Regions from separate parts of the Shewanella acanthi genome, predicted to be linked through region 2. Evidence: predicted binding sites of a transcription regulator. Region 2 holds the regulator's gene; each other region holds the start of a gene.
The links. Region 2 encodes LexA, which represses DNA repair genes until DNA is damaged. Its sites were predicted from a motif close to TACTGTATNNNNATACAGTA; they were not measured.

Region 1 (4,294 bases), 1.3 Mb from region 2:
GTCGAATCGGTATCACCATAAATCACCTGCCAGCCCATCTCCTCTATCCATGCCCTGGTTTGTTTCATAATTTGATGCCCGCGCATGGTAATTGAACTGGCAAGTTTGGCATCATGAAATACACAGCCTTGGGAACCCAACACTCCATAGAGCGAATTCATGATGATTTTAATCGCCTGAGATAAAGGCCCATTGGACTCGCGTTTAGCTTTTTCACGCTGCTCAGAAAGGTTTTTAATCAGCTTAGGCAAAATTGGCGATTTTCGGTTAAAACGCGCGCCTAAAAATCCTGGGACACAATCTTCCTCATCACTTGCTAAACCTTCAATAAGCCCTTTTGGATCAATCAAGAAAGTACGAATAATCGATGGGTACAGACTCTTAAAATCAAATACGAGGATATTTCTATAATATCCCGGCACTGAATCCATCACATACCCGCCTGGGCTTTCTATCCCTTGGCTTGCGGGCTGTGCTGGAGCAACGTATCCGCTGCGGTGTAAATGGGGTAAATAAAGATGATAGAAAGCCGCGACCGATGCACCAACACGCCCAAGCTCAAGCCCTGTCAATTCAGCCCTAGCCAGCACGAAATCCCATAATAGGGTGTGCTCGAAAATATCCCACACTAACCGACTATCGGTTAAATTATAGTGGGCTAATCCTTGCTTATCTTTTGTAAATAGCTCATCAATTTCAGTGGCACGATTCTCCACATTTTCAATGGCCTTGCCCTCACCTAAAAGGGCTTGTGATACAAATTCCAGCGAATAACGTTCAAACTGATAAAAAGCCGCCTTTAGCCAATCGATGCCATCCAGCACTACCCTTCCCGGTAAACTTAAGGTTTCGGGGCGAAATTTATTGTCGACTTTCCACTCAAGAAGTTTACCTCCCCGCCCAATCTTCAACGGGATGCGATTGACTGCGGCGCGCCGATAAAGCAGTGCTAGGTCGAAGGTCACCACAGACCAACCTATGATCAAATCAGGATCGTATTTAGCAAACCAAGCAATCAAGCGGTGGATGAGTGCTGACTCGTTTACTACCCACTCGATATAAGCTGCGGCATCACTTTGCGCTTCACCCACCATGATAACCTTTTGATAGGTTGTGCCCTGCGAGTCTTTGCCATATAAAGCCACCGAATAGAGTAACCCCTCGAAGCTGCATTCAAAATCGAGGGAAATACAACGGAGCATGATGTCACTCTGTGGTGCAATGCTTTTTGCTTTTAGGGCCGTAAACACGGGAATGGGATTTTGTGTAGGTTGCTTATCTTGAGTGGGATCAATGAAATGCCCTAAAAATGCCACATCCAGTGCGACAAAACGCTCAATCAAAAAACGCTGTTCAGGTCGAATATCCGCCTCAAATAGGGCAATCTCCGCATCCTTAGCAATACGTTGTAAGGTTCTAAAATCGCTTGTGGATTTTGCATAAATCGCACTCACGCTTTGGCGCATAAAGCTTTGATGACTCAGTGAGACAAAACGCAATGGAATATGTGGCGTTTGCAGCTTAAGCGAATTCACCTCGCTTTGATGGCAAAAGCACAGGTACTCAGAATCAGGCAGTTCCACCAGCACAGGGCCGTTCATGGTCGCGAGATAATACTGCAGCACTAATCGGCCTTGGCGCATAATTGCGTGGCGAGTCAACACTCGCCCCTGTACACTCACAGGCTGAGGTATTCCTGAAGCCTTAGTTTCGACCGTCATCACTGGGGTTCTCAATAAAAATGCCCTTAATTGGCAGAAAAGTTTCTTAGGCTACGTAATCACTGTTATTATGTACAGCATTAATTCGAGAAAGTAGTGCCGCATGTTACCCGATAATGTAAAAAACCAGATCCGAGCCATATATAAAGATATCTCAACCTCTTTGCCTAATTTTAGGCCACGTCGTGAGCAAAATTATATGGTGGCCGAGATCTCAAAAACCCTCGCAGGTGACTACGACAAAGACAGGCGCATCATCGTCGTTGAGGCGGGTACGGGCATTGGTAAATCATTATCTTATATTCTAGGTACTATCCCTCTAGCACTCGCCAGTAAGAAAAAAGTGTGCATCGCGACTGCTACTGTAGCTTTGCAGGAACAGTTACTGCATAAAGATCTGCCTTTTTTTCTGGCGCAATCGGGGCTCAATTTCCGCTTCGGTTTAGTCAAAGGGAGACAACGTTACGTGTGTCTCTCAAAACTGGCCATGCTAATTGGTGATGATAACAGCAGCCAAATGGCCATGTGGCAAACCAAACCCGATAACAGCCAAGTGGCGATGTTGCAGGAACTCCTAAAGGATTTTCAAGAAGGCCGCTGGAATGGTGAGTTAGACACCCTAGCTGCGCCCCTGCCCGATCATCTGTGGCAACAAATCGCCTGCGATAAACACAGTTGTCATCGCCAGGTCGCGAGTCATCGCAACTGCCCCTTTCATAAGGCACGAGAAGATGTGGATACTTGGGATGTATTGATTGCCAACCACAGTCTATTGTTTGCCGATTTAGAACTTGGCGGCGGGGTTATTCTGCCGGATCCCGAAGACGTGTTTTATGTTATCGATGAGGCCCATCACTTACCCATTGTGGCGCGTGACTTTTCGAGTGCGCAGGCCACCCTTCGCGGCGCATCCGATTGGCTAGAAAAGGTCGGGAAACTCAGTGCCAAGCTACAAAATCAGATTAAAAGCAACAATATCATCGGCCCCGCCCAGGCGATGCAGGACCATATTGGTGATTTAATTGCCCAGCTCAATCAAGTGGCCCATTACTGCGATACCCAAACCAAGCAATTTGCGAATCCCGAGAGTCGCTATCGCTTCGAGCACGGTAAAATCCCCGACGCCCTAAAAATCCCCGCAGAAAACCTTGCGACCACATCTAGCCTTGCCCTTAAGCAATTTAACAAGATGCAGATGTTACTGGCCGAGGCTATAAAAGACGGTGACATGCCTAAGCATCAAGCCGAAGTGCTCCAAACTGACATGGGCTTTATGTTGCAACGGCTTGAAAATCTGCACAAGCTATGGAAGATGATGGCAAAAGTGGACTCGAGCAAAGGCGCCCCGATGGCGCGCTGGATTGAGTTACTCACCGGAAAACAGGTCGATTATCTTTTGAGTGCCTCCCCAATTGAGGTGGGGTTTATGCTCGAGACCATGCTTTGGCAAAAAGCCGCAGGCGTCGTGCTCTGCAGCGCAACCTTAAGAGCACTCAACAATTTTGACCATTTTGCCCACCAGGTGGGATTGTCTGTGCGCGATGGCAGCCGCTATTTAGCCCTGCAATCTCCCTTCGATTATCCAAATAACGCGACGCTGTATCTGCCTAGGATGAAAACAGAACCTACAGATGATGCCTATACCGATGAGCTTGCCGAGCACATTTTACAGCTTATCGAAGGAGAAATGGCGACGCTGGTGCTGTTTGCGTCCTACTGGCAGATGGAAAAGGTCGCCGAGTTACTCGAGGGCAAACTCGACATAGAGCTGCTTATTCAAGGCAATGCACCAAGGCAACAACTGCTCGACACCCACAAGGCCAAATGCGATAAGGGTGAACCCAGTATTCTCTTCGGTACTGGTAGCTTTTCTGAAGGCTTAGACTTACCCGGTGATTACTTAACCAACTTGATTGTGACTAAACTGCCCTTCGCTGTGCCCACCTCACCGGTGGAGCAGGCCCACGCCGAATATGTCAAAGTCAAAGGGGGAAATCCATTTCTGCAATTGACCATTCCCGATGCGTCCCGCAAGCTTATCCAAAGCTGCGGCCGGCTACTCCGTAAGGAGCAAGATTATGGCCGAGTCACGATTCTAGACCGCCGCCTTGTGACTAAGCGCTACGGAAAATCCTTACTCGATGCCCTGCCGCCCTTTAGACGCGTGATTGAGTAACTTTGATGCTGGAGTTTATCCTCGATCCCAGCCACTGGATGTTACTCGCCATTATTGGATTAGTGGCTGGTTTTATTGATGCAGTGGTCGGTGGCGGTGGCTTGTTATCCATTCCTGCCCTACTCACATTAGGCATTCCTGCCCACACGGCTCTTGGCACCAACAAGTTTGCCGCCAGTTTTGGCTCCTCCATGGCGGCGTGGACATACTATCAACAGCAATTTTTTAATCCTCGCTTTTGGTACTTCGCTTTTATTGCCACCTTTATCGGCGCATCGATTGGCAGTGTTGCCGTGTATTTAATCGATGCAAATTGGCTTGAAAAGTCACTGCCTCTGCTGATCATCGGCATAGCAATATTCAGTCTCGTGAGCCCAAACGCTATTTCCGACGACAA
Region 2 (4,294 bases):
CTCTGGATCATCGGCAAGTTCAGTGCGCCAATTCGGTGCCGTTTCATTTAAGAAGTTTTGCAGTGTAATAGGCTCACCGAAGTTAACATAACCTTGGCCAAAATTGCCTAATTTACGAATAGCGCCAAAGACTTGCCATACAGATTCTTTCTCTTTTTTCTTACCGCTTAACTCTTTGTGGTAAGTGGCCACTTCCATGACATGGTCATAGCCTAAATAAACCGGTACTAAGGTAACTGGGCGCTCGATACCTCGCAGCACGCTGTTCATGGTCATTGCGATCATGCCGGTCTTAGGCGCGAGCAGACGACCGGTACGTGAACGCCCGCCCTCGGAGAAATATTCCACCGAATAGCCCTTAGCAAACAGCTGATCTAGATATTCACGGAATACGGCGGTATAGAGTTTATTACCGTTGAAACTACGGCGAATAAAGAAGGCGCCGCCACGACGGAACAGAGGCCCCGCTGGCCAGAAGTTCAGGTTAATACCTGCCGCAATATGCGGTGGCACCATGCCTTGGTAGTACAGAATATAGGATAACAACAAATAATCCATGTGGCTGCGATGGCATGGTACGTAAACGATTTCGTGACCATCGTGGTGCAGCTGACGGATTTGTTCGGCACCTTTAATGTTGATACCGCTGTAGAGCTTGTTCCATAACCAAGTTAAGAAACGCTCGGCAATACGCACTAGGTTATCGGAGTAATCGGCTGCAATTTCATCAAGATATTCAATTGCTGTCTCACGCGCCTGGCTCTCGGAAATCTTCTTGCTGGCAGCCTCTTCCTGAATCGCCTTACGCAGGGATTCTGACTTCAGTAACGAATGGAACATTGCCTGACGATTTGGCAGTACAGGACCTGTCATGACCTTACGTTGACGGCGGAAATGCACCCGTGCAACCCGCGCCAGTTTATGGGCAATTCCCATATCCGTACCGTGCTCGTCAGCCATATAGCGCAGCGACACAGCATTAGAAAACTGCACGAAATTATGCCGACCAAGGAACAAAATCATTAAACACTTACGAAGCCAAGTTGGGCTCTCGCGTTCGAGTACCGCCGCTTTCATTGAATCGTCTTCTTTACCTGGCGTCCGACCCCAGTAAAGGCTAACTGGCACCAGCTGAATATCAAGTTCAGGCTTTTCTTTATGGATAGCCAATAAACGCATAAAGCATTCTAGAAAAGATTCATTACCCGCACGTTTACCAAACAAGGGCTTACGCCCCTCGAGACACACAACGCGTGGCGCAACGACGCCATTGACCACCAGCGGTTCATAGGGGCTAGGAAGGCCTAGTTTTTCAGTGATTTCACTTAAAGCAGCAATATCACTGATGGATTCTGTTTTCATTACATAGGCAAGCGGTCTGGAGGCATCCAGATTAAGATCGGCAAAGGGATCCTGAGGCACCACGATAGTGTGCACTAAATGTTTCTGGATCCAACGTAATGATTTTAACCAAAAAGAGTCTTGTTTAGGCATTATTGTTATGCAAAGTAAATACGTTCATTAGCCCAATAGAATACCAGATAGTGGGGAATGTTCGCCAATACTCTCCTACTTGGTTAAAGAATGGTTAATACTTGCACTACATAAAATACTGTATATACTAACAGTAACTGTATGGAAAAACAGGAAACACCATGAGACCCTTGACGCCACGCCAAGCTGAAATTTTAGAGCTAATTAAACGTAATATTGCCGAGACAGGCATGCCACCGACGCGGGCTGAAATCGCTACCCGTTTGGGTTTTAAGAGCGCAAATGCCGCCGAGGAGCATCTTAAAGCTTTGGCTAAAAAAGGCTGCATCGAGATCATGCCTGGCACCTCCCGCGGCATTCGTCTCCCCGTTGAGGAAGAAGACAACAGCGAAAATGGTTTGCCGCTCATCGGCCAAGTCGCCGCAGGCGAACCTATTCTTGCCCAAGAGCACGTTGAACAGTACTACCAAGTTGACCCGAGTATGTTCCACCCCGCTGCAGACTTTCTGTTGCGCGTGAGGGGCGACAGTATGAAAAACATCGGCATCCTCGAAGGCGACCTATTAGCCGTTCATAAAGTGCAACAAGCCCGTAACGGCCAAGTCGTCGTTGCCCGAGTTGACGATGATGTCACAGTGAAACGATTCGAAAAGCAAGGCAACTTAGTTTATTTGCATGCCGAAAACGATGACTACTCGCCTATCAAGGTCGATTTAAGTTTCCAAAGCCTGACAATTGAAGGACTCGCCGTCGGGGTGATCCGCAACGGAGATTGGCTATGAACAAACTACTAGGTAATGCCCCACGTCACCCAGGGTTATGGTTAGATACCGTGCGTGACGCAGATACTGACTGGCAGCATACCCCCATTATGTTTATGCCGACCCAATCCCAAGGCAAACAAGAGCTGATGCAACTGAGCCAACAGTTAGCCCTGTTAAGCCAGCAGGGACGTTGGGTGGTACTAATCAATCCTCCAAGCATCGGCTATAAACAATTACTCGCCAGCGCCGGTGTGCGTATGGACAGTGTATTACTAGTGCATGCTAAGGACGATGTTGAAACACTTTGGGCGATGGAAAAGGCTTTGACCAGTGGCACCTCAAGTGCCGTGATCACTTGGAGCCATTCCCTCGATGCTCGTGATAATCGCCGCCTGCAAATTGTTGCAAAAAGCGCCAGAGCAATGGGAATAGTAATCGAGGGAAGTGATACCCAATCTCATGCTAACGACCATGGCAACTCACCAACATGTTTCGGTCAAACGACCTATTTTGGTGCAATGCATTAAATATTTTTCCCGCTGATTTTGCTTGAAAGCCGCCTCACCTATGCATGTGAGGCTTTTTTTTGGCGATTTTCAGACAATTAGAGTAATAAGTGAGCTTGATCAAAATTTAAACTGCATTTATGTTTGATTCAGGTTGCGGTTAAATACCACAACTTTAGGCAAATTTTCGAGCGCTATATCGAATTCCACTTGCCCAACAATATTGAGAACAATGGGTGTATTCAGCAGTATGTGCCAGTGTGGCTAATTCCAGCAGTAACAATACTTAATCAAAAGTAAGCCGCTAACGCACGTTGAAGTCAAAATCGCTTTTTTGGGAACTGAAGAGTTTGCATAGAGTTGAGACTTACTGTGTTGCTCTTCTTTGTAGTTGCTTTTCGCAATTGGCAGAGGAGAAGTCTTGTGAAGCAATGGTTGTATTGTTTACTCGCGGTGCTATTCGCCCCGCCTCTCGCCGCAGAGAATATGCGGTTCAACATGACTCAAGGCGTAACAGAAATCAGTGGCAAGGTTTACCACCTTCACATGACCATTCTGTACATCTGCTGTGCTATTGGACTTGTGGTATTTGGTGTGATGATTTACGCCATGATCAATCACCGCAAATCCAAAGGTGCAGTTGCTTCACACTTCCACGAAAGTACTAAAGTCGAAATCGCTTGGACCATCATCCCCTTCCTGATCTTAATTATGATGGCCATTCCTGCGACTAAGACCTTAATCGCCATGGAAGATCCTACTAACGCAGATCTCACCGTTAAAGTCACAGGCTCACAGTGGAAATGGCACTACAGCTATTTCGACCAAGACATTGAGTTTTACAGCATTCTTGCCACCCCAAGGGCACAAATTGAAGGTGCCGAAGCCAAAGGGGAGCATTATCTGCTCGAAGTCGATAAACCTCTCGTGTTGCCAATCCATCGAAAAATCCGCTTCTTGATGACCTCAGAAGATGTAATCCATTCATGGTGGGTACCTGCCTTTGCAGTAAAAAAAGACGCTAACCCTGGTTTTATCAACGAGGCTTGGACTCGCATTGATGAACCCGGAATTTATCGTGGCCAGTGTGCCGAACTGTGTGGTAAAGACCACGGCTTTATGCCGATTGTGGTCAAGGCGCTACCGGAAGCAGAGTTCGATTCTTGGGTTGCTGATCAGAAACAAGCGGCGGGCGCCGCTGCCGCTGCCGCACAGGCAGCGCTGTCACAAACCCTATCGATGGATGAATTAATGGCCCAGGGCGAACAGGTGTATCTTGCACGCTGCGCTGCCTGCCACCAGCCCAACGGTGAAGGTTTGCAGGGTGTATTTCCCGCCCTTAAAGGCAGTCCAATTGCAACGGGGCCTGTTGGAGCTCACTTAGATATTGTCCTGCACGGCAAGAGTGGCACAGCCATGCAAGCCTTCGCTAAACAGCTGACAACTCAAGAAATGGCCGCCGTTGTCACCTACGAGCGAAATGCTTGGGGTAATAACGCTGGCGATACGGTTCAAGCTAAGGATGTGGAT
Region 3 (4,294 bases), 1.3 Mb from region 2:
CCCTGCTATGGATGCTGTTGTAGCACTTTCAACCTTACTCGGTGCTATACAAGGGGACATTGAGGAAGATATCACTAACATCAGTAAGTTATCCTCAAGCACTGTGGCTAATTACATTGAAACAATCTGTGATGTTGAACTCACCGATGAAGCATTAGATGACTTTGTGTTCTCCCATGAAGTCATGGAAGAAGAGCGCGAGCTGCAAAACTCCCTCTTAGAAATCATTGAAGAAAATCCCAAAATTACTGCAGAGCTTGTGAAAGGCCTACGTAAGGATTTAATTGCAGCCGGTGTGTCGAATATTGGCATCAGCATGGCCTAATTTAACGGTCCAATATTAACGGCCTAAAGCGAACACTATGAACATGAGTGGCGGAGTTTTCCGCCACTGAACACAATTCCTTCCTTTCACTCCTGATAAAGACTGTAATCATTGGGATAGATTTCAGAACGATACTGTGTTTTAAACTTTAAAAACCGCCAAACTACGACCATAGCTTAATAGCTTCTCATGGCCAAACTGTGTTAATTTGCTGTAAATACAGCGCAATAACTCCTATTGTTGTCGATTACAGTATCAGCTAGCCGAGCATAAAAGGATGAGTGAGGGCATGACGATATTAACCCCTCTGTTTGCCGTCTTCGGGATCATGTTATTGGGCGCCCTTGTCCAAAGACTAAAATTACTCCCAGCGGACACCGACCATATATTAAATCAGTATGTTTACTATATTGCTTTCCCTGCCATATTACTGATTTCATTAGCCAGACAACCCTTAGATGAAATCCTACAGTGGGGATTTATTGGTGGTTATGGTATTGGGTTAATTATTGTCTACCTGATTTGCTTTGGGTTGTCCTTAGCCGTTGAACCTAAAAAAACTGGCATCGCCGCGATCAGGGCGCTAAATACCACCTTTGGCAATACCGCCTTTATTGGTATACCGCTGTTAATCATTCTGTTTCCTGGCAAACAAAGTGCTCTTGTAGCGGCGGCCATCGCAAGCTTACTTTCGGTGTTGATGTTCGCCGTCGCCTTAGTGAGTTTAGAATTAGCCACTAACAGCCAAAGAAAACATTCTGCGCCTGTTATCATGTTACTAGCTGTGAGTAAAAACCCTATTGTTTTAGGCTGCTTAATAGGCGTCATGATTTCAGCGCTAGGTATCACACTACCAGACAGTGTCGTAATGATGACGCAGCAAATTGGCAATACTTCCAGCCCATGTGCATTGTTTGCCATAGGCATGGTGCTCGCTAAGGCCATGCGCTATCAGAAAGATTCCCCGCTCCTTAACGCAAAACAGCTACTCGAACTTAGCCTGATTAACTTTCTGAAGCTGTTTTTGCTGCCACTACTGGTTTATCTCTTGCTCAAGACCTTCGGTGTCAGCGGCGATTACCTGATGATGGGTGTGATTTTAAGCGCTCTCCCCACTGCGGCAAGTGTGTATCTGCTCGCCCAACGATACGACACCAAAGCATCCAGTAGTGCACAGGGCATACTTTTTGGCACCCTAGTCAGTTTTATAAGCTTACCCCTTCTCGATGAATTAATAAAAAAACTAGCGTAAACATATTGTTGTGATTTTATATTTCATGGACTGATGATTATTCGCCAGCCCCACTTTACTGTATATAAATTCAGTATATACTGTTTATCAATACAGTGGTTTGGTATATTTTTCGACAGGAATGCACTATGCTTTGCCAACTCAGCATCAATAACTTCGCTATCGTACGTTTTCTCGAGCTGGATTTCCGTCCCGGCATGACCAGTATTACGGGTGAAACCGGCGCGGGTAAATCTATTGCCATCGACGCCTTAGGTTTATGCCTTGGCAATCGAGCCGACGCCAGCAGCGTTAGGCCTGGCGCTAGCAAAACGGAAGTCAGTGCCCGATTCTCTTTAGAGGATGTACCACTGGCTAAACGCTGGTTAGAGGATAACGATCTCGAGCTTGATGAGGAGTGCATACTGCGCCGTACTATTGGCAATGATGGCCGCTCACGCGCCTATATTAACGGTAATCCCGTACCGCTGACCCAACTCAAAATGCTTGGGCAACTATTAGTCGGCATCCACGGTCAACATGCGCACCATGCCATGCTCAAGAGCGAGCATCAACTCACTCTTTTAGACAGTTATGCCAACCATAAAATACTACTTGATACCGTCGCAGCAAGTTACCAGCGCTGTAAACAAATTGAAGCTGAACTGAGACAACTCGAAGCTTCACAGCAGGAGCGCATTGCCCGTAAGCAACTACTGCAATATCAAGTAGAAGAGCTAGATGAGTTCGACCTGAAATTGGGCGAATTCGAGGAGATAGAACAGGAGCATAAACGCTTAGCTAATGGCTCCGAATTAGTGGATACCTGCCAGGCTAGCCTATATCTACTTACCGAAGGTGACGACAGCACGATAGAGTCATTGCTCAATAAGGTCACCTCTCTTACAGATAATCTACAGGAATATGATCCAGCCCTAAGCAATGTCAGCACTATGCTCAATGAGGCCCTTATCCAAGTACAGGAAAGCGCTGGAGAGCTGCAGCATTACTTGAGTAAGTTAGAACTCGACCCAGCGCATTTTGCCTACCTTGAAGAACGTCTATCAAAGGCAATGCAACTGGCTCGTAAGCACCATGTTAGTCCTGAAAAACTGGCTGAACATCACTTAGCATTGAAAACCGAGCTTACAACCCTCGATGACGATGAAACCAAGCTAGAAGAAATTCAGCAACAGGTCGAAGCCAGTAAAGTCAGCTATTTTACAAATGCACAGAAGTTAAGCCAAAGCCGTTCACGTTACGCTAAGGAACTCGATAAGCTTGTAACTCAATCTATCCACGAGTTAAATATGCCTAAGGGCAAGTTCACTATCGAAGTGAGTTTTAATCCTAACGCTATGTCAGTTAATGGCAGTGACCATGTGGAATTTTTAGTAACAACAAACCCAGGTCAACCACTTCAACCTATCTCCCGCGTAGCATCAGGCGGGGAATTGTCGCGTATTGGTTTAGGTATTCAAGTCATTACCGCAAAAAAAGTTTCAACACCGACACTGATTTTTGACGAAGTGGATGTTGGAATTTCAGGTCCTACCGCAGCCGTAGTGGGACGCATGCTGCGTAGCTTAGGGGAGTCTACGCAGGTGCTATGTGTGACTCACTTACCCCAAGTTGCGGGAAATGGTCATCAGCATATGTTTGTTAATAAATTTAACAAGGCGGGTAGTACTGAAACGACAATGATGGCACTCGATAGGGAACAGCGGATCCAAGAACTCGCCAGATTATTGGGCGGAGATACCATCACTAGTAACACCTTAGCCAACGCACGAGAGCTACTACAATAGTAAAATAAGATAAATATCTTACCCCTTGTTCAAATTCACTCTCGAATATTTTCATCGTGTAAACTTGAACAAGGGCATTTTACCTTCTGTCACTATATAAGGTATTTTATAAGCAGCTTTAAATTAATAATGGTATTTTCTGCGAGAACAATTTTAAAACCCGTTTATCCCCTCTTGGCTAACAGCATTTATTTCCAATAATCTATATAATCCATTTTATAATCATACCATCTAATAAATATTTACAATATTCATTAAACAGAAACATTTAGACATCAGTTTCTAATTTTAAAGAATATAAATACCGATAATTATAATAAATATTAAGATGCATAAAATTTACCATTAACTAATACTCTGAATTATATAGATGTATATTTTTATAGATTAATAAAAACTAGAACACATAGCTGATAGCGATAATTAATATTACCGTAAAAAACTTACTCTCCTAAACTTAAATCCCCATCTAGTCAATAGGAGATTGACATGTCATTCCAGCATATTCTTGCGGCGGTTGATGACTCAATTCCCCCCAACGCGGTGATTAAAAAGTCAGTTGTATTAGCCAGGAAATGCCAAGCTTCATTAACCATTTTGAAAGTGAAACGTACCCATAACTTCAATTTAAATCTTTTACTTCATCGAGATAAACCTAGAAATAAAATCAATGGTTCACGCAAACCTATCCTAGCTTACCCTGATAGAAACCAGCCAATTGAAATAAAAGAATGCCAATCTCACTCTATTCACAATGCGGTTGTAAACGAATGCAAACAACTCAAGTATGATCTTGTTATTGTCAGTCATAAATTCTATCCACCCTTTTTCAATGAATTTTTGATTGCCGATGAATGGCAATTGTTAAAATTGGACGATATTCCAGTGATGTTTGTCGATCTCGAGGATTGGCACGAAAATGGTCACATT

Region 1: dinG (ATP-dependent DNA helicase DinG) is a predicted target of LexA. The motif match lies at 1,782-1,801, and genes of this name have one in related genera.
Region 3: recN (DNA repair protein RecN) is a predicted target of LexA. The motif match lies at 1,634-1,653, and genes of this name have one in related genera.

Annotation. Positions count from the first base shown of each region.
Region 1 covers NZ_CP080413.1:2,553,158-2,557,451, forward strand. Annotated here, with positions in the region: gene K0H61_RS11165 (DNA polymerase II) at 1-1,721, opposite strand, end outside; gene dinG (ATP-dependent DNA helicase DinG) at 1,825-3,897, shown strand; gene K0H61_RS11175 (sulfite exporter TauE/SafE family protein) at 3,906-4,294, shown strand, end outside.
Region 2 covers NZ_CP080413.1:3,894,504-3,898,797, forward strand. Annotated here, with positions in the region: gene plsB (glycerol-3-phosphate 1-O-acyltransferase PlsB) at 1-1,494, opposite strand, end outside; gene lexA (transcriptional repressor LexA) at 1,656-2,276, shown strand; gene K0H61_RS16715 (cell division inhibitor SulA) at 2,273-2,785, shown strand; gene coxB (cytochrome c oxidase subunit II) at 3,188-4,294, shown strand, end outside.
Region 3 covers NZ_CP080413.1:1,046,922-1,051,215, reverse strand. Annotated here, with positions in the region: gene K0H61_RS04665 (YjaG family protein) at 1-325, shown strand, start outside; gene K0H61_RS04660 (AEC family transporter) at 615-1,577, shown strand; gene recN (DNA repair protein RecN) at 1,706-3,364, shown strand; gene K0H61_RS04650 (universal stress protein) at 3,854-4,294, shown strand, end outside.